DNA from 3 places in the Kribbella sp. NPDC004875 genome. Region 3 is predicted to be linked to each of the others. Evidence: riboswitches for the same ligand, from Rfam matches in the RefSeq annotation. Region 3 holds a riboswitch; each other region holds the start of a gene.

Region 1 (5,687 bases), on a different contig from region 3:
GGGTGCCGGCGGCGAGCGCGGACATCAGGTGCGGCAGGTGTGACACCCGGGCGACGCCGAGGTCGTGGTCCTCGACGGACATCTCGACGGTCCGAGCGCCCGCTGCTTCGGCCAGTCGCCGCACCAGGTCGACGGCCTCGGGGTCGCTGGTCTCGTGCGGTGTGATCGCCCAGGTGGCTCCGTCGAACAGGTCGGCGCGGCCGGCCAGCGGGCCGTTCCGTTCGGAGCCTGCCATCGGGTGACTGCCGACGTACCGGCTGAGGTCACCGGTCAGGCGGCGGGCGTCAGCGAGTGGCTTGGACTTCACGCTGGCCGCATCGGTGACGACCGCGCTCTCGGTCTGCGCGAGCTGCTCGGCGATCACCGCGCCGACGTGATCCGGCGGTACGGCGACCACGACCAGCTGCGGCGCGATATCGACCCGGCGCGCGCCGGCCCCGATCCGCTCGGCCATCAGCGCGTTGTCCGCGTTCCCGTCGACGAGTTCGACGACCACCCCGAGCCGCGCCAGCGCGAGACCGATCGACGTACCGATCAACCCGGTGCCGACGATCCGGACCGGGCCGCGGAGCTCGGTCATGGGGCCTCCCGGCCTGGACTGAGGAGCGCAGGGAGCCCGGTCGCGGGGTCCCCGGTCTGGACTGAGAAGCGCAGGGAGCGCAGCGACTGGAGCGACGAGGGAAGACCGGGAACCAGACCCCGCGACCTGCCGCGCGCCAGCGCGGCATCAAGCACCGCGACTGGAGCGACGAGGGAAGGCCGGGAGTCACAGCCCCATGACCGCGCCGGCGCCGGAGGCCCGGCCAAGAGCACTGTCACTGGGCGCCGGTCAGGTCGGGACGGAGGGCGACGGCGCCGTGCAGGTAGACGTGCTGGATCTTGTCGCGCGACCGCGACGTCTCGGTGTGCACCATCAGGCGGACGACCCGCGGCAGCGCGTGCGGGACCGGGATCTCCTGCATGCACATCAGCGGTACGTCGGTCAGCCCGATCTGGCGGCCCGCGACGGCGGGAAACTCCGAGCGCAGGTCCGACGTGACGGTGAACAGGATGCTGATCAGATCCTCGTTCTCCAGATCGTTCGCCTCCAGGACCGCCTTCACCAGCTCCGCGGACCGTTCGAGCAGATGCTCACGCTCGTCCACGTCCAGCTGGGTGGCCCCCCGGATCGCCCGTACCGCCACGTCTCGCCTCCTTGGTCGTCTCCCCCAAACCTTAGGCCAATGTAGTCAAAGAGCGGACAGCCGTCTCAGCAGCGTCGACCGTCTGCTCCAGCAGCAGCGCGATCGTCATCGGCCCGACGCCGCCCGGAACCGGGGTGATCAGCCGGGCGACCGCCGCGGCCTCCTCGAAATGCACGTCCCCGACATTGCCCTCGTTGTAGCCCGCGTCGACCACCACGACGCCCGGCTTCAGCCAGTCACCGCGGACGAAGTTCGGCTTCCCGACCGCGGCGATCAGTACGTCCGCGGTCCGCACCAGGTCGGGCAGGTCCCGGGTCCGGGAGTGCGCGTAGGTCACGGTCGCGTTCGATGCCAGCAGCAACATGCCGGCCGGCTTACCGAGGATCGGGCTGCGGCCGATCACCACCGCGTGCGCACCTTCGAGCGGTACGTCGTACGCCTCGAGCAACCGGAGGATCCCGCCGGGCGTCGCCGAGCGGAACCCGGGATCCCCGAAGGCCATCGCGGCGAACGACCGCATCGTCACGCCGTCGACGTCCTTCGCCGGGTCGATCGCCTCGAACGCGGCCCGCTCGTCGATCTGCGCCGGCACCGGGTGCTGCAGCAGGATCCCGTGCACCGCCGGGTCCGTGGAGAGCTTCGTGATCTCGCCGACCAGTTCCTCGGTCGTGGTCTCGGCGGGCAGCACGATGCTCCGGGACGCGATCCCGGCCTTCTTCGACCGGTTCTGCTTCATCCGCACGTACGTCGCCGACGCGGGATCGTCACCGACCAGCACGGTCGCCAGACACGGCTGGACGCCGTACTGCGCCTGCACCGCCTGCGCGCGCTCGGCCGCCTTGGCCACCATCTCGGCGGCCAACTCGGTCCCGGTCATCAACTCGGCTGTCATCTGTGCACTCCTCGGAAGACGAAGGTGCCCAGGCGCGCGGCGAAGCCGGATGGCAGACCGTTCCCCGGTGGTCGTCCACCTCAGCGCCAGTCGCGGTCCGCCCTCAGGATACCGACCCTTCGGGCGGGCCCAGACCTCACGGCGTCCGGCTGAGCTCCAGCACCGGAATCGTGCGAACGCCCGCGGTACGCCGTTCGTACTCGGCGAAACCCGGATAGCGGCGGGCCTGCTCGGCGTAGATGCGGTCGCGATCAGCGCCAGTGACGTCGGTGACCTTGACCTGGTACGTCTCGATGCCGACCTCGACGGTGGCCTCGCCGGCCGCGGTCAGGTTGCGGTACCAGTCCGGGTTCGCCGGGGCGCCGCCCTTGCTCGCGAACACGTAGATCACGTCCGGGTCGGTCTCGCTTCGCAGGTACATCGTCGGGGCGACGTACTCCGCACCGCTCTTGCGGCCGCGGTGATGCAGCAGAACCATCGGCGCGCCCTCGAACTGCCCGCCGACCCTGCCTTCATTGGCGCGGAACTCCGCGATGATGCCCGCGTTCCAGTCGCTCATAAGGCTCCTTTCAGAGAAGTCCCGCATGGTCCAACGCCAGATACGCGGCATCGATTCCGGTCATCGCACCGGGAGTCCGCAGTTCGGCACGGAACGCGTCCACCGACAGCTCGACCGGCACACAGTCCTCAGCCTCGTCCAGTTGCTGCTTCCCGTCCGGACGGCAGCCGCGCGCGATCGCGACGTACTTGCGGAACGTCGACGACGAGCCGGACCACTGCCAGCCGACCACGTCGAGCGTCTCGCAGGTGTAGCCGGTCTCCTCCTCGAGCTCACGGGCACCGGCGACCGCCACCTCCTCGCCGGGCTCCACCAGGCCGCCGGGCAGGTTCGTGACGACGCTGTCCGGGCCGGCGCGGAACATCCGGATCGTGACGATCCGTCCCTCCGGCGTCAGCGGCAGCACGGTGACCCCGGAGGCCACCCCGGCCTCGGGACCGAGCACGTCCCACTCGACCTCGCGACCGTCCGGCATCCGGTACGTGCGCAGGCGCACGCTCAAGAACCGCTGGAAGCCCTGCTCCTCCCCCAGCAACTCCCACGGCGCCGGATCGGCGGGCCGAGACGACTCAGCCGCCACGGTGTCCGTGACGGCTGAGCTCTCGTGCTGATCCGTCACAGCGGACGGTCGTCGTCGGGATTCTCCGGCGGAGCCACCGGTACGTCGTCCGACGGCGGCGCGACCGCGGTGTCGTCGGCCGACGCGGACGTGGTGTCCTCGGCCTTCGCGGAACCAGAGTCCTCGGCGTCCTCGGAGCCGGTCGGTTCCTCGGCAGGCCGGGACTCGGACAGGATCCGCTCCAGCGTCTCCTCGGTCATCCGCTTGAACTTCCGTACCTGGGACCTGGTCCGGTCCAGGACGGCGACCTCGAGCTGGTCCGGGGTCAGCGCCCGGACGTCGGTGCCGTCGTGGCCGAGCGCGTCCACCGCGAGCCGGAGCGCGCCGGCCAGCGAGATGCCGTCGGTGTAGTGCTCGCCGACGTAGTCCGCGACCTGCTCGGCCGGGCCACCCATCACGGCGTACCCGCGGACGTCCGCGATCGAGCCGTCGTAGGTGAGCCGGTAGATCTGGTCCTCGGCCGACGAGGACCCGACCTCGGCGACCAGGATCTCCACCTCGAGCGGCTTCTCACCGCCGGAGGAGAAGATCGCTCCGAGGGTCTGCGCGTACGCGTTGGCCAGTGCCCGGCCGGTGACGTCGCGCCGGTCGTAGGAGTACCCACGCATGTCGGCCAGCCGGACGCCGGCGATCCGCAGGTTCTCGAACTCGTTGTACCGGCCGACGGCCGCGAAGGCCATCCGGTCGTAGATCTCGGCCACCTTGTGCAGGGCGGGCGAGCGGTTCTCCGCGACGAACAGGATGCCGTCGGCATATTGCAGCGCGATCGCGCTGCGGCCCTTGGCGATGCCTTTCCGGGCGAAGTCCGCCCGGTCCCGCATCAGCTGCTCGGGCGAGACGTAGAAGGGAACGCTCATCGAATCCTCTGTCAGTTCGGTCGGGGGGACAAGACAGCGTCAGATCAGGGATGCCGAGGCCGGACCGTCGGGCCGCTGGTGCCGCTGGCTCCAGGCCGCGTCGACGAGCCCCGCGACCTCGTCCTCCGGCAGTCGCCGGTAGCCGTCCGCGGTGACCACGCCGACCACCGGGAAGATCCGCCGGAGCATGTCCGGGCCACCGGTCGCCGAATCGTCGTCGGCCGCGTCGATCAGGGACTGGATCGTCACCGTCACGCAGTCGATCTCGGACAGGTCCTCGCGGTACAGCTTCTTCAGCGCGCCGCGGGCGAACAGCGAACCCGAGCCGACGCTGTGGAAGTGGTGCTCCTCGTAGCGGCCGCCGGTGGCGTCGTACGAGAAGATCCGCCCGCCCTTCAGGTCGTCGTCGTAGCCCGCGAACAGCGGCACCACGGCCAGACCCTGCATCGCCATCGCCAGGTTGCCCCGGATCAGCGCGCTCAGCCGGTTGGACTTGCCGTCCAGGCTGAGGGTGGCGCCCTCGAGCTTCTCGTAGTGCTCCAGCTCGACCTGGAACAGCCGGACCATCTCGATCCCGAAACCGGCCGAGCCGGCGAAGGCGACGACCGAGTACTCGTCGGCCGGGAACACCTTCTCGATGTCACGCTGGGCGATGATGTTGCCCATCGTGGCCCGCCGGTCGCCGGCCATCACCACGCCACCGGGGAAGGTGGCGGCGACGATCGTCGTCCCGTGCGGGACCTCACTGGACAGGTCACCCGCCCCCGGGGACCGCCGTCCGGGCAACAGGTCGGGCGCGTGCCCGGCCAGGAAGTCCATGAACGACGAGCCCCCTGGGGTCAGGAAGGCTTCCGGCAACCGGCCGGAGGCATCGAATGTCATCGAGCGGTTCACTCCCCACCCTTTTGCACGAATCCGCGAACGAACTCCTCGGCGTTCTCCTCGAGGACCTCGTCGATCTCGTCCAGGATCGAGTCCACGTCCTCGTCGAGCCGTTCCTTGCGCTCGGCGACGTCTTCGGACGTCTCGACCTGCTCGACCTCTTCCTCGGTCGAGGAACGCTTCGGCTGCTTGTGCTGCTGACCGCCGTCCTTCGCCATGGCCACCTCCTAGAACCGCTGGGAAGGCCGCCCAAATCGGCCTTCACTAGCGACCCTACCCGGCGCCGCCCCCAGTAATGGTGCGAACCAGGTCACTCGCGGTGTCGCATTGGTCAAGAAGTGCCCCGACGTGCGCCTTGGTGCCCCGCAGCGGGTCCAGCGTCGGGATCCGCTGGAGCGATTCCTTGCCCGGCAGATCGAAGATCACCGAGTCCCAGGAAGCGGCCGCGACCTGCGGCGCGTACTGCTGCATACAGCGGCCGCGGAAGTAGGCCCGGGTGTCGGTCGGCGGGTGCGCGACGGCCATCCGGATCTCCTCGTCGGTGACGATCCGCTGCATCCGGCCGGACTTCACCAACTTGTAATACAGACCCTTGTCCGGGCGCAGGTCGGCGTACTGCAGGTCGACCAGGTGCAGCTTCGGGTCGTCCCACTCCAGGCCGTCGCGGTCCCGGTAGGACTGCAGCAGTTTGTAC
Region 2 (5,687 bases), on a different contig from region 3:
GCTCCGTCACCCGCAGCCAGCGACTCCGCCGAAGGATCTGCCGCTCGCGAGCGAGTGTCGCGGTACGCCGCCAGTTGACGTCGAACATGATCCGGCCCCATCTGAAACCGGGATTCGTCTCACCGCCGGCGTACCTGCGCGCCTTGCCGTGGGTGAAGAATTCGCTGTAGAGCGCCCCGTGGTCCTCGAGTTTCAGCCTGTTCCAGGCCCGGAACAGGTCCGTCGGCAGCTCACCACGCACCCAGGCCTCGTCCATCAGCGCGTGCGACGCCGTGTTCAGCGGCCGATGACCGACATAGTGGTACTGCGGTTGCTCGCCACGCCGCCGCCGGTCGTACTCGGCGATGATCTGCGGCCACTCATCGGCGGAGACGGCGCGCGCCAGCCGGGCCGCGAACGACGTCCGAGCCCGCAGCTCGGATCGCGACGTGATCGGACGGTCGGTGCGCCCGGTCATCGTCTCCAGCTTGTCCATCAGGTAGGTGCCGCCGTGTGCGCCGACGCGCTTCCAGCTGGTGACCTGTAGCGAGGGGCGGTTCGGGCCACCAGTGACGGCGTTCAGCGCACGCAGCGCGGCGATGCCGGCGCGGTAGAGCGGGACGCGGCGGCGCATGATGCGCGTCTCCCACGCGCGGCGGTAGTCGCTGTCGAGCCACGCCGTACCGGCGAGGTTGTTCGCCGCGCGGCGATTCACCCCGGATGCTCCGCGCGCCAGTTCTTGATCATCTGGTCCATGTCGGTGTGGATGAAGGCGAAGAAGTCGGCGGCCTCGGTCAGCCGGGCGCCGACGGCGGACTCCGCACCGAACAGCGCGGCGCCCGAGCGGCTGGTCGACTCCCACTCGCTGAGCGCCTGATTCCGGCGCTCCAGGATCGCGGCGAACACGTCCTCGCGGATCCGGTAGTGGTCCTTGCGGGACCCCGGCAGCCGCTCCCGCGAAATGAACGACACCTGGAGGAGCTGGCGGACCGCCCCCGAGACGGCGGGCTGGCTGATCTTCAGCAGATCGGCCAGCTCGGCGGCGGTCATCGTGCCGTTCGGACTGACCAGCATCGCGCCCATCACCCGCGCCGACATCGTCGGTACGCCACTGTTCGCCAGCACCCCGGCGAACCGCTCGACGAACTGACTGATCTCTTCCGGACTCGGTGCGGACGCCATGGTTGAAGCTTACAGTAATTTGATTTATCGCAACTATCAAAGATTTCTGATAGTTTGAATGCGTGACCACCACCACCGACACCTCCACGCCGACGCTCACCGGCGCCCGCCGCTTCGGTGTCCTCATCGCACTCTGTCTCGCCGTCCTCGTCCTCGGTCTCGACACCACCGTGCTGAACGTCGCGCTGCCCACGCTCGCCCAGGACCTGGACGCCTCGACCAGCCAGCTGCAGTGGATGGCGAACAGCTACAACCTCGTGCTCGCCGCGCTGCTGCTGCCGGCCGGTCTGCTCGGCGACCGGTTCGGCCGGCGGAAGATCATCGCGATCGCGCTCAGCCTGTTCGGGCTCGCGTCGCTCGCCTGCGCGCTGTCCGACTCGGCCGGGGCGCTGATCGCCGCCCGGGCGTTCCTCGGGATCGGCGCCGCGATGATCGTCCCGGTGGCGCTGTCGCTGATCACCGTGCTGTTCCGCACCGAGGTGGATCGGAAGAAGGCGATCGGCTTCTTCGTCGTTGCCAACAGCATCGGTATGCCGCTCGGCCCGATCGTCGGCGGCCTGCTCCTCGACCACGCCGGCTGGCAGTGGATCTTCGTGATCAACGTCCCGATCGCCTTCCTCGCCGCGCTGGCGGTGACGCTGCTGGTCCCGGAGAGCCGGAGCGCGAACCGGCCGGCGATCGACTGGCTCGGCATCCTGCTGTCCAGCGCCGGGCTGGCCGCGCTCGTGTACGGCGTGACGAAGGCCGGCGAGACCTCCTGGACAGCCGGCGTCACGGTGTCGTTCCTCGCGCTGGCCGTGGTCCTGATCGCCGGGTTCCTGGTGTGGCAGCGGCGGAACAGTGCGCCGTTGATCGAGCTGCGGTTGTTCCGCGAGCGGGTGTTCACCGGGGGCGCCGTGCTGCTGACGGTGTCGGTGTTCGCGATCTTCGGGTTGCTGTTCACGATGCCGCAGTACTTCCAGGGCATCGACGGGTCGGACGCTCTGCACACCGGGCTCAAGCTGCTGCCGTTCATCGGTGGCATGACCGTCGGTGCGAAGCTGGCCGAGCCGGTGGAGGCACGGATCGGGACCCGGCTGGTCGTGATGGCGGGCTTCGTGGTGATGGCGGCCGGGTTCGTGCTCGGAGCCTTCACCGAGCTCGGCACCGGGTACGGGTACACCGCGATCTGGTTCGTGGTGGTCGGTTTCGGCCTCGGCTGCTCGATGCCGCAGGCAATGAACGCGGCGCTCGGGGTCCTCGACCCGGAGCGGGCCGGCACCGGATCCGGTCTGCTGCAGGCGTTCCGGCAGGTCGGCGGCACGGTCGGCGTCGCCGTCCTCGGGACCGTGCTGAACTCGGTCTACCGTTCCAACGTCGACACGACCGGCCTCCCTGCGCAGGCTGCCGATGCGGTGCGGAAGAGTCTCGGCGGTGGGCTTGCGGTGGCGACCACGACGGGCTCGGCGGGGCTCCTGAGCGACGTACGCGATGCGTTCATCACCAGCTTGAACACCACGATGTGGGTGTCCGGTGCGATCGCGGTCGCCGGCGCGGTGCTGGCCGCCGTACTGATGCCGAAGAGAGCTGCCCGCCCCCAGCAGAGTGAGAGCGGGCAGTCAGTGATGAGTTGAGCCGGCGATCAGTTGAGCTCGAGGCCCGGGTACAGCGGGAACTTGTCGAGCATCTCGGCCGAAGCGGCCTTGGTCTTGTCGGCGACCCCGTCGGCCAGCACGTACTTCGCCTTCGACGGAGCACCCGCGGACGTGGTGGTCGGCGTGGTCGCGGACAGCACGTCCACGATCAGCTCGGCCACCCGGTCGAACTCGTCGCCGCCGAAGCCGCGGGTGGTGAGCGCCGGTGTGCCGATCCGGACGCCGGAGGTGTACCAGGCGCCGTTCGGGTCCCGCGGTACGGCGTTGCGGTTCGTCACGATGCCCGCGTCGAGCAGCGCCGACTCGGCCTGCCGTCCGGTGATGCCGTACGACGAGACGTCCAGCAGCACCAGGTGGTTCTCGGTGCCGTCGGTCACCAGTTTCACGCCGCGCTTCATCAGCCCCTCGGCCAGCGTGACCGCGTTGTCGGCGACGGCCTGCGCATACTGCTGGAAGGCGGGCTGCCGCGCCTCGGCCAGCGCGACCGCCTTCGCCGCCATCGTCTGGCTCAGCGGACCACCCAGGACCATCGGGCACCCGCGGTCCACCGACTCGGCGTACTCCGGCTGGCAGAGCACCATGCCGCCGCGCGGGCCGCGCAGCGACTTGTGCGTCGTCGTGGTGGTGACGTGCGCGTGCGGGATCGGGTCGAAGTCGTCGGTGAAGACCTTGCCCGCGACCAGGCCGGCGAAGTGCGCCATGTCGACCATCAGCGTGGCTCCGACCTCGTCGGCGATCTCGCGCATCTTGGCGAAGTTCACCTTGCGCGGGTACGCCGAGTAGCCGGCGATCAGGATCAGCGGCTTGAACTCACGAGCGGCCGCGGCCACTGCGTCGTAGTCGAGCAGGCCGGTCTCCGGGTCGGTGCCGTAGGAGTGCTGGTTGAACATCTTGCCGGAGATGTTCGGCCGGAACCCGTGGGTGAGGTGACCGCCGGCGTCCAGCGACATGCCGAGCATCTTCTGGTCGCCGAGCGCCTTGCGGAGCTTGGTCCAGTCCTCCTCGGTGAGGTCGTTGACGTGCTTCGCGCCCGCCTCGGCCAGTGCCGGGGACTCGATCCGCTGCGCGAGGATCGCCCAGAAGGCGACCAGGTTCGCGTCGATGCCGGAGTGCGGCTGGACGTACGCGTGCGGTGCGCCGAACAGCGCGGTCGCGTGGTCCGCGGCGGTCTGCTCGACGGTGTCGACGTTCTGGCAGCCGGCGTAGAAACGGTGCCCGATGGTGCCCTCGGCGTACTTGTCCGACAGCCAGTTGCCCATCGTCAGCAAGGTGGCGGGGGAGGCGTAGTTCTCACTCGCGATCAGCTTCAGCGAGGAACGCTGGTCGGCCAGTTCGGACCTGATCGCGCCGGCGATGGTGGGCTCCACCGCGGCGATCACCTGGAGCGCGTTGTTGTACGCGGCCGACGCGGCGGCGGCGTCGAAGGGCTGAGTCATCGTTGTCTCTCCTGCGGTTGCAGTGGGTCGAAGGCACCCAGGCGCACGGTGCCGACGGATTTCGCTCCCCGGTGGTACTCCACCTAGCGCGCCAGTCGCGACCAGCTCACCCTATCGCGCGGGCGACGATCTGCTCGAACGGCGTCGTCCTCGGCAACGTGCCGAACACACCGCCCCAGTCGTTGGCCAATCGCGCCGCGACGAACGCGTCGGCGACCGCGGGAGTGGAGTGCCGGATCAGTAGCGAGGCCTGCAGGCACAGGGCCATCTGCGCGGCCAGCCGGCGCGCGCCGGCTTCGGCGTTCCCGAGATCAGCAAGCGCTTGCAGGACGTCGTTCACCGCCGCGTCCAGCCGCGCGTCGGCACCTTGCGCGGCGCCGACCTCGAGCAGCCAGGCGTCGAGCGACTCGGGCCGGCGGAGTGCCCGCAGTACGTCGAGCGCGTTGACAGTGCCCGAACCTTCCCAGATCGAGTTCAGCGGCGACTCCCGGTAGAGCAGCGGGAGGCCCGACTCCTCGACGTACCCGTTGCCGCCGAGGCATTCGAGCGCCTCGGCCACCATGAACGGCGTCCGCTTGCACACCCAGAACTTCGCCAACGGCAAGCCGATCCGCCGGAAGGCGGCCTCCTGCTCGTTGCCGGCCAGGGACGCGTCGACCGCCGCGGCGAGCCGCATACCGAGCGCTGTGGCTGCCTCGCTCTCGATCGCCAGGTCGGCGAGCACGTTCTGCATCGCGGGCTTGTCGGCGAGCAGCCCACCGAACGCGCTGCGGTGCCGCGTGTGCCAGATCGCCTCGACCAGCGCCCGCCGCTGCAGCGCGGACGAGCCGAGCACGCAGTCCAGCCGGGTCGCCGCGACCATCTCGATGATCGTCCGGACCCCGGCGCCCTCGTCGCCGAGGCGATACCCGACGGTGCCGTGGAACTCGACCTCGCTGGACGCGTTCGACCGGTTGCCGAGCTTGTCCTTGAGCCGCTGCAGCGCGAACGGGTTCCGGTTGCCGTCGGCAAGGACCCGCGGTACGACGAAGCAGCTCAGCCCGTCCGGCGCCTGGGCGAGGACGAGGAAGACGTCCACCTGCGGCGCCGAGCAGAACCACTTGTGCCCGTGCAGCCGGTACTCACCGTCGGCACCGGCCGGCGTCGCGGTGGTCAGGTTCGCCCGGACGTCCGAGCCGCCCTGCTTCTCGGTCATCCCCATCCCGGCGAGCACGCCGTTCTTCTCCGCCGCGGGCAGCCGCCGTACGTCGTACTCGGTCGAGGCGAGCTGCGGTATCCACTCCTTCGCGAGCCGCTCGTCGGCCTTGAGCGCGGGCACCGCGGCGTACGTCATCGAGATCGGGCAGCCGTGGCCGGGCTCGACCTGGGACCACAGGTAGAACCCGGCGGCCCGGGTCAGGTGCGGTGACGGGCGGTCGCTCGTCCACGGCGCGGCCTGCAGCCCGAAACCGACGGC
Region 3 (5,687 bases):
CCATCGCCTGCATCGCGTCCTTGGTCACGTCCACCAGGACCGGACCGGGCCGGCCGGTGGCGGCGATGTGGAACGCCTCGGCGATCGTGGTGGCGATGTCGTTCGGGTCGTTCACCAGGAAGTTGTGCTTGGTGATCGGCATCGTGATGCCGCGGATGTCCGCCTCCTGGAAGGCGTCCGTACCGATCGCGGCGCTGGCGACCTGGCCGGTGATCGCGACGATCGGCACCGAGTCCATGTAAGCGTCGGCGATCGGCGTCACCAGGTTGGTCGCGCCCGGTCCGGAGGTCGCCATACACACGCCGACCTTGCCCGACGCGGCGGCGTACCCCTGGGCGGCGTGACCGGCGCCCTGCTCGTGACGTACCAGGATGTGGCGGATCTGGGTCGAGTCGAGCATCGGGTCGTACGCCGGGAGGATCGCGCCACCCGGGATGCCGAAGACGGTGTCGACTCCGGCATGTTCCAGTGCACGGATCAGAGCCTGTGCCCCGGTCAGCTGCTCACTCATGAGTGCCTTCCCTAGTCCTGTCACGCTGTGGCTGTTTGGCTTTTCGCGACCGATCCATCCTCGCTTGTGGCCGTTGTCCGGGTGCTACTGGGTCTCAGATAGTCGCCCTGGCAACAAAAAACCCCTTCCGCCGGGTTGGCTGAAGGGGCGCGCTCGACTCAGTGGTCGCGTCAGTCGGCGCGCCGCACAAGTACGAGGAGAATCGATCGCATGTGGCAACATTCGCCGACCGACCGCGACCGGGTCAAGTTCAGCGCCACGGTGTCTCATTGCCTGAGACACCTGTCTTAGGAATGGCGTGTTCGTAACTTGATGACGCCGTAATGGCTCTGTGAAGTAGGTTAGTCACATACTGATCTGGCGAGACCGCAAGGTTTTTACCGCCCCCTCTCCAGATCGGAGTGACTCATGCGCCTCTCGATACGACTGCTCGTGGCATCCGTGCTGGTCGCACTGTTCGGATCGCTGTCGCTGACGGCGTCCGCGGCCGACACCCGGACCACGATCGTGAACGCGGCGAACGGCGAAGTCGGCCAGCAGGAGACACCGCCCGGTAGCAACTGCAACCCGTACGGCCCGTGCGAGGCCTGGTGTGCGCACTTCGCCACCTGGACCTGGCGGCAGGCCGGCATCGACATCCCCAACTACGGCTTCACGGGTGACATCTACACCTGGGGCCAGGGCAAGGGCCGCACCCACGACGGCGACACCGGCATGCAGCCGGGCGACATCGTGCTCTACGGCACCGGCCCGGACAACACCGACACCAGCGTGCACACCGGCGTGGTCGTTGCCGTCGGCACCGACGGGAAGATCACCACGGTCGAGGGCAACTCGAACAACCAGGTCAGCAAACACGGCCCGTTCGACCCGACGCACGCCGCGGCCGCCGGCCGCCCGGCCGACATCTACGCCTGGGTGTCCGCCGTCTGATCCCAGCCTGGCGGGCTTCGCCCAGCAGATCCCCCCGAACGAGCCGGTGCGGCGCTCGTCCCCCGCACCGGCTCTCCCCACCCACGCTCCCCACACGCCACCCCCACCTCCCACGTCCCCGCGCGGCACACCCGCAGGTCCGACCTCCCCGCGCGGCACTCCCCTGCCTCCCGCGTTCCCCGCACGGCACTCCCCACCTGCAACGCTCCCCGTACGTAGCTCGCTCCACCCCCGGCGCTCCCTGTACGTAGCCCGCTCCACCTCCGGCGTTCACGCGAGGCACTCCCCCAGCCCCGACGTTCCTCGTGCGGCGCTCCCACGCGGCCCCCCACCTCAAACGTCCCCGCGCGGCACACCCGCACATCCCACGTTCCCGGGCGGCACACCCCCCACCTCCCACCTTCCCGCGCGGCACACCCCCCACCTCCCACCTTCCCGCGCGGCACACCCCCACGTCCCACCTTCCCGCGGCACACCCCCGCCTCCAGCGCTCCCCCATCCGTAGCCCGCCCCATCTGCGCCGCTCACGCGAGGCACTCCCCCAACACCAACGTTCCTCGTGCGGCGCTCCCCACGCGGCTGGGCGCCCGTCCTCCGTCCCCGTCCGCCGGTCCGACTCAGTACACGAGCGGCGACGTACCCGCGCCGAGCGTGCTCCACGTCAGCACACCGGCGATCGGTATACCCGCCGGCCCCGCGCTCGGCATACCCACAGCCCATCCTCTCTGTGACCCGCGCGCGGCACGCCCCGCAGCGCAGAGCTCACCGAGCGGATGCCCACTGAAGCGGTGGGTTGCCCCCTTGAATTTCCGGGCGGCAACCCACCACCTCAGGGGGCAACCCACGAGATGACACACGGGCGCCCAGGCTGGGCGGACCGGGCGGGGGGCGCCGCACGGGGCCAGTGCTGTGCGGCGGCTGTGGGTGCCACCGGACGGGGCCGGGGCTTGCACAGGACGTGGTGCGTGGAGGCCTGTTATTTCCTGTGCCAGGGCACCGTTAGCTGGGTCACAGCACCGTTAGCTGGGGCACGGCACCGTTGGCTGGGCGAACTGGGTGGGCCGTGCGGACCGGGCGGTGGCGCCGCACGGGCCAGTGCTGTGCGGCGGCTGTGGGTGCCACCGGGCGGTGGCTTGCACAGGACGTGGTGCGTGAAGGCCTGTTATTTCCTGTGCAAGGGCACCGTTGCCTGGCCCAGTCACCGTAGCCTGTGCCCGGGCACCGTTGCCTGTGCCAGGGCACCGTTGGGTGGGGCGGGGCACCGTTGGGTGGGGCGGGGCACCGTTGGGTGGGGCGGGGCGCCGTTGGCTGGGGTAGGGCGCCGTTGGCTGGGGTAGGGCGCCGTTGGCTGGGGCGGGGTGGCGCGCCGGGGTGGTTATTGGCTGGTTCGGGGGGATGGGGGTGCCTAGCATGCGGGGCGTGACTGGTGACCCGTATGGCGATGAGTCGTTGGTGGAGCTTTATGACCTGGACAACCCGCCGGGTGACGACCATGCGTATTACCGGTCATTGGCGGAGGGTGCAGCGAAGGTCATCGACTTCGGGTGTGGCACCGGCATGCTGACCCGATCGCTGGTCGCGCCGGGCCGGGTGGTGATCGGCATTGACCCGAGTACGACGATGCTCGGGTATGCGCGCCGGCAGCCGGGAGCCGACGGCGTCACCTGGATCGACGGGGACCACCACGTGGTGCGGCCGACGGGCGATGTCGATCTCGTGGTGAGCAGCGGCAACACGATGATGCATGTCGCCGAACACCAGGCGTCGGTGAGCGCGATCGCCGCCGCGTTGCGTTCCGGCGGGGTGTTCGCGTTCGAGTCCCGCAACCCGGCGATGCGCGCGTGGGAGCAGTGGACGAGCGAGGCGACGTACGGCGAACGCGACACCGCGGTCGGGCATTTGAAGGAGTGGCTCGAGCTGATCGAGATCGCGGACGGCCGGGTGGTGTTCGACGCGCACAACGTGTTCCCCGACGGCCACGACGCGGTCTACCGCAACGTCTTGTACTTCCGGTCGGCCGACGAACTCCTGGCCGATCTCCGGATCGCCGGTTTCACGGGCGTGACCATCGACGGCGGATGGCACGGCGAGCCGCTCGCCGAGGACTCGCGGCTGCTGGTTGTCCGCGCTACGAAGTAGGCTGGCGGCACCGCGACTGGCGAGGGTGGATCACCACCAGGGAGCGAAGTAGCAAGGCGTCGTCCGCCTGGGCGCCTCCGATCGACTCGGAGGTCCCGATGCGTCTGCGGTACGGCATGAATCCTCATCAAGCGGCCGCTCTGGAGCACGCGCCGTTCACGGTGCTGGCCGGCGAACCGTCGTACATCAACATCCTCGACGCCCTGACCGGCTGGCAGTTGGTGCGGGAGGCCGCGCGAAGGTTCGGCAGGCCCGCGGCGGCGTCGTACAAGCACGTGTCCCCCGCCGGTGCGGCGCTCGGCGCGACCGTCGCGGAGGCGTACAGCAGGGCTCGGGACGCCGATCCGAAGTCGTCGTACGGCGATTTCGTCGCGGTCTCGCACCCGGTCGACCTGGAGTTGGCCGGCGTACTGAAGCGGGTGGTGTCGGACGGGATCATCGCGCCCGGGTACGACGAGGGCGTCATCGAGATCCTGGCGGCGAAGAAGCGCGGGACCTATCTCGTGCTGGAGATCGACCCGGAGTTCGAGCCACCGGCTGAAGAGGCGCGCGAGATCTTCGGCGTACGGCTGACGCAGGAGCGCGACGCACTGCCGATCCCGGCCGACCTCCCCGACGACGCCGTCCTCGGCATGATCGTTGCCCGGTACACCCAATCGAACACCGTGGTGATGGTGAAGGACGGCATGGCGATCGGGATCGGTGCCGGTCAGCAGTCGCGTGTGGACTGCACGCGGCTGGCCGGCGAGAAGGCCGCGCTCTGGTGGTCACGCTGTTCGGACGAACCGCTCACCGGCGTCACGATGGTGTCCGACGGCGCCCTGCCCTTCAGCGACAACGTCGAGGAGGCACAGCGGTACGGCGTCACGCACATCGCGGAGCCCGGTGGGTCGATCCGGTCGGGCGAGGTCGCGGCCGCGTGCGCCGAGCGCGGGATCCGTTGGTCCGCGACCGGCGTACGCCTGTTCCGGCACTGATCTCCGGCCGCGATCCCGAGGCGGATCTCCGGCACTGGTCAGGAGGCGGAGCCGACCTTCTCCCGCGGTGCCGGCGGTGCCGGTGGCTCGCCGCCTTCGAGCTGGATGTCGGGGACGATCCGGTCCAGCCAGCGCGGCAGCCACCAGGCCTGCGGGCCGAGCAGCGTCATCACGGACGGAACCAGGATCATCCGGACGATGCTGGCGTCGATCAGCACGGCGACGGCCATGCCGACCGCCAGCATCTTCACCGTCGGGTCGTCGTCCAGCACGAAGCTCAGGAACACCACGACCATGATCGCGGCCGCGGTGGTGATCACGCGCGCGGTCGCGCCGATCCCGATCGCCACCGCGCGGTGGCTGTCCTTGGTCGCGATCCATGCCTCGTGCACCCGGGACAACAGAAACACCTCGTAGTCCATCGACAACCCGAACACGATTGCGAACATCAGCATCGGCACGAACGACGGGATCGGCACCTTCTCGTCGATCCCGACCAGCGAGGACCCCCAGCCCCACTGGAAGACCGCGACGATCACCCCGTACGCTGCCCCGACCGACAGCAGGTTCAGGATCGCGGCCTTCACCCCGATCAGCAGCGAGCGGAACGCGACCGTGAGCAGCAGGAACGCGAGCAGCACCACGGCGCCGATCAGCCAGATCATCCGGCCGCCGACCTTCTCGGTGAAGTCGACGTACCCCGCGGTGGTGCCGACGACGAATGTCGGTTCCTGCTGGCTTGGCAGGACGTCGTCGCGGATCCGGTTCACCAGATCCTCCGTCGCCGCCGCCGACGGCGACGTGGTCGGGATGACGTTGATGATCGCGGTCGTCCCCGCGCTGTTCGTGGTCGGCGTCTGGACGGCCGCCACGCCGGGCTGCTTCTGCAGCGTCGAGGCGAGCCCGTTGAGCACCGACTGCTTGTCGCTCGGACTCACCGACTGCAGCTGTACGACGACCGTCAGCGGACCGTTGGCGCCCGGACCGAAGCCCTGCGCGATCAGGTCGTACGCCTTCCGGCTGGAGTCCTGCGCGGGATCGGTGCCGGCATCGAGCTGGCCGAGGTTCATCGACAGCAGCGGGATCGCCAGCACCAGCAGTACGACGGTTGCGGCGATGCCGTACGG

The links. Region 3 has a riboswitch for ZMP and ZTP ahead of ACFYRH_RS20595 (5-aminoimidazole-4-carboxamide ribonucleotide transformylase). Riboswitches for the same ligand answer to the same signal wherever they lie in the genome.
Region 1: another riboswitch for ZMP and ZTP. It lies ahead of ACFYRH_RS24470 (bifunctional 5,10-methylenetetrahydrofolate dehydrogenase/5,10-methenyltetrahydrofolate cyclohydrolase); the one in region 3 lies ahead of ACFYRH_RS20595 (5-aminoimidazole-4-carboxamide ribonucleotide transformylase).
Region 2: another riboswitch for ZMP and ZTP. It lies ahead of ACFYRH_RS15630 (glycine hydroxymethyltransferase); the one in region 3 lies ahead of ACFYRH_RS20595 (5-aminoimidazole-4-carboxamide ribonucleotide transformylase).

What each region holds. Positions count from the first base shown of each region.
Region 1 is NZ_JBIALI010000004.1:461,398-467,084, reverse strand. It holds gene ACFYRH_RS24480 (prephenate dehydrogenase) at 1-580, opposite strand, end outside; gene aroH (chorismate mutase) at 816-1,184, opposite strand; gene ACFYRH_RS24470 (bifunctional 5,10-methylenetetrahydrofolate dehydrogenase/5,10-methenyltetrahydrofolate cyclohydrolase) at 1,216-2,076, opposite strand; ZMP/ZTP riboswitch at 2,096-2,180, opposite strand; gene ACFYRH_RS24465 (nitroreductase family deazaflavin-dependent oxidoreductase) at 2,213-2,635, opposite strand; gene ACFYRH_RS24460 (NUDIX hydrolase) at 2,646-3,254, opposite strand; gene prcA (proteasome subunit alpha) at 3,251-4,111, opposite strand; gene prcB (proteasome subunit beta) at 4,151-4,993, opposite strand; gene ACFYRH_RS24445 (ubiquitin-like protein Pup) at 5,002-5,211, opposite strand; gene dop (depupylase/deamidase Dop) at 5,267-5,687, opposite strand, start outside.
Region 2 is NZ_JBIALI010000002.1:960,004-965,690, forward strand. It holds gene ACFYRH_RS15620 (GbsR/MarR family transcriptional regulator) at 691-1,161, opposite strand; gene ACFYRH_RS15625 (DHA2 family efflux MFS transporter permease subunit) at 1,224-2,774, shown strand; gene ACFYRH_RS15630 (glycine hydroxymethyltransferase) at 2,783-4,231, opposite strand; ZMP/ZTP riboswitch at 4,260-4,338, opposite strand; gene ACFYRH_RS15635 (acyl-CoA dehydrogenase family protein) at 4,338-5,687, opposite strand, start outside.
Region 3 is NZ_JBIALI010000003.1:706,659-712,345, forward strand. It holds gene ACFYRH_RS20580 (acetolactate synthase large subunit) at 1-511, opposite strand, end outside; gene ACFYRH_RS20585 (CHAP domain-containing protein) at 920-1,444, shown strand; gene ACFYRH_RS20590 (class I SAM-dependent methyltransferase) at 2,897-3,583, shown strand; ZMP/ZTP riboswitch at 3,586-3,663, shown strand; gene ACFYRH_RS20595 (5-aminoimidazole-4-carboxamide ribonucleotide transformylase) at 3,682-4,560, shown strand; gene ACFYRH_RS20600 (MMPL family transporter) at 4,599-5,687, opposite strand, start outside.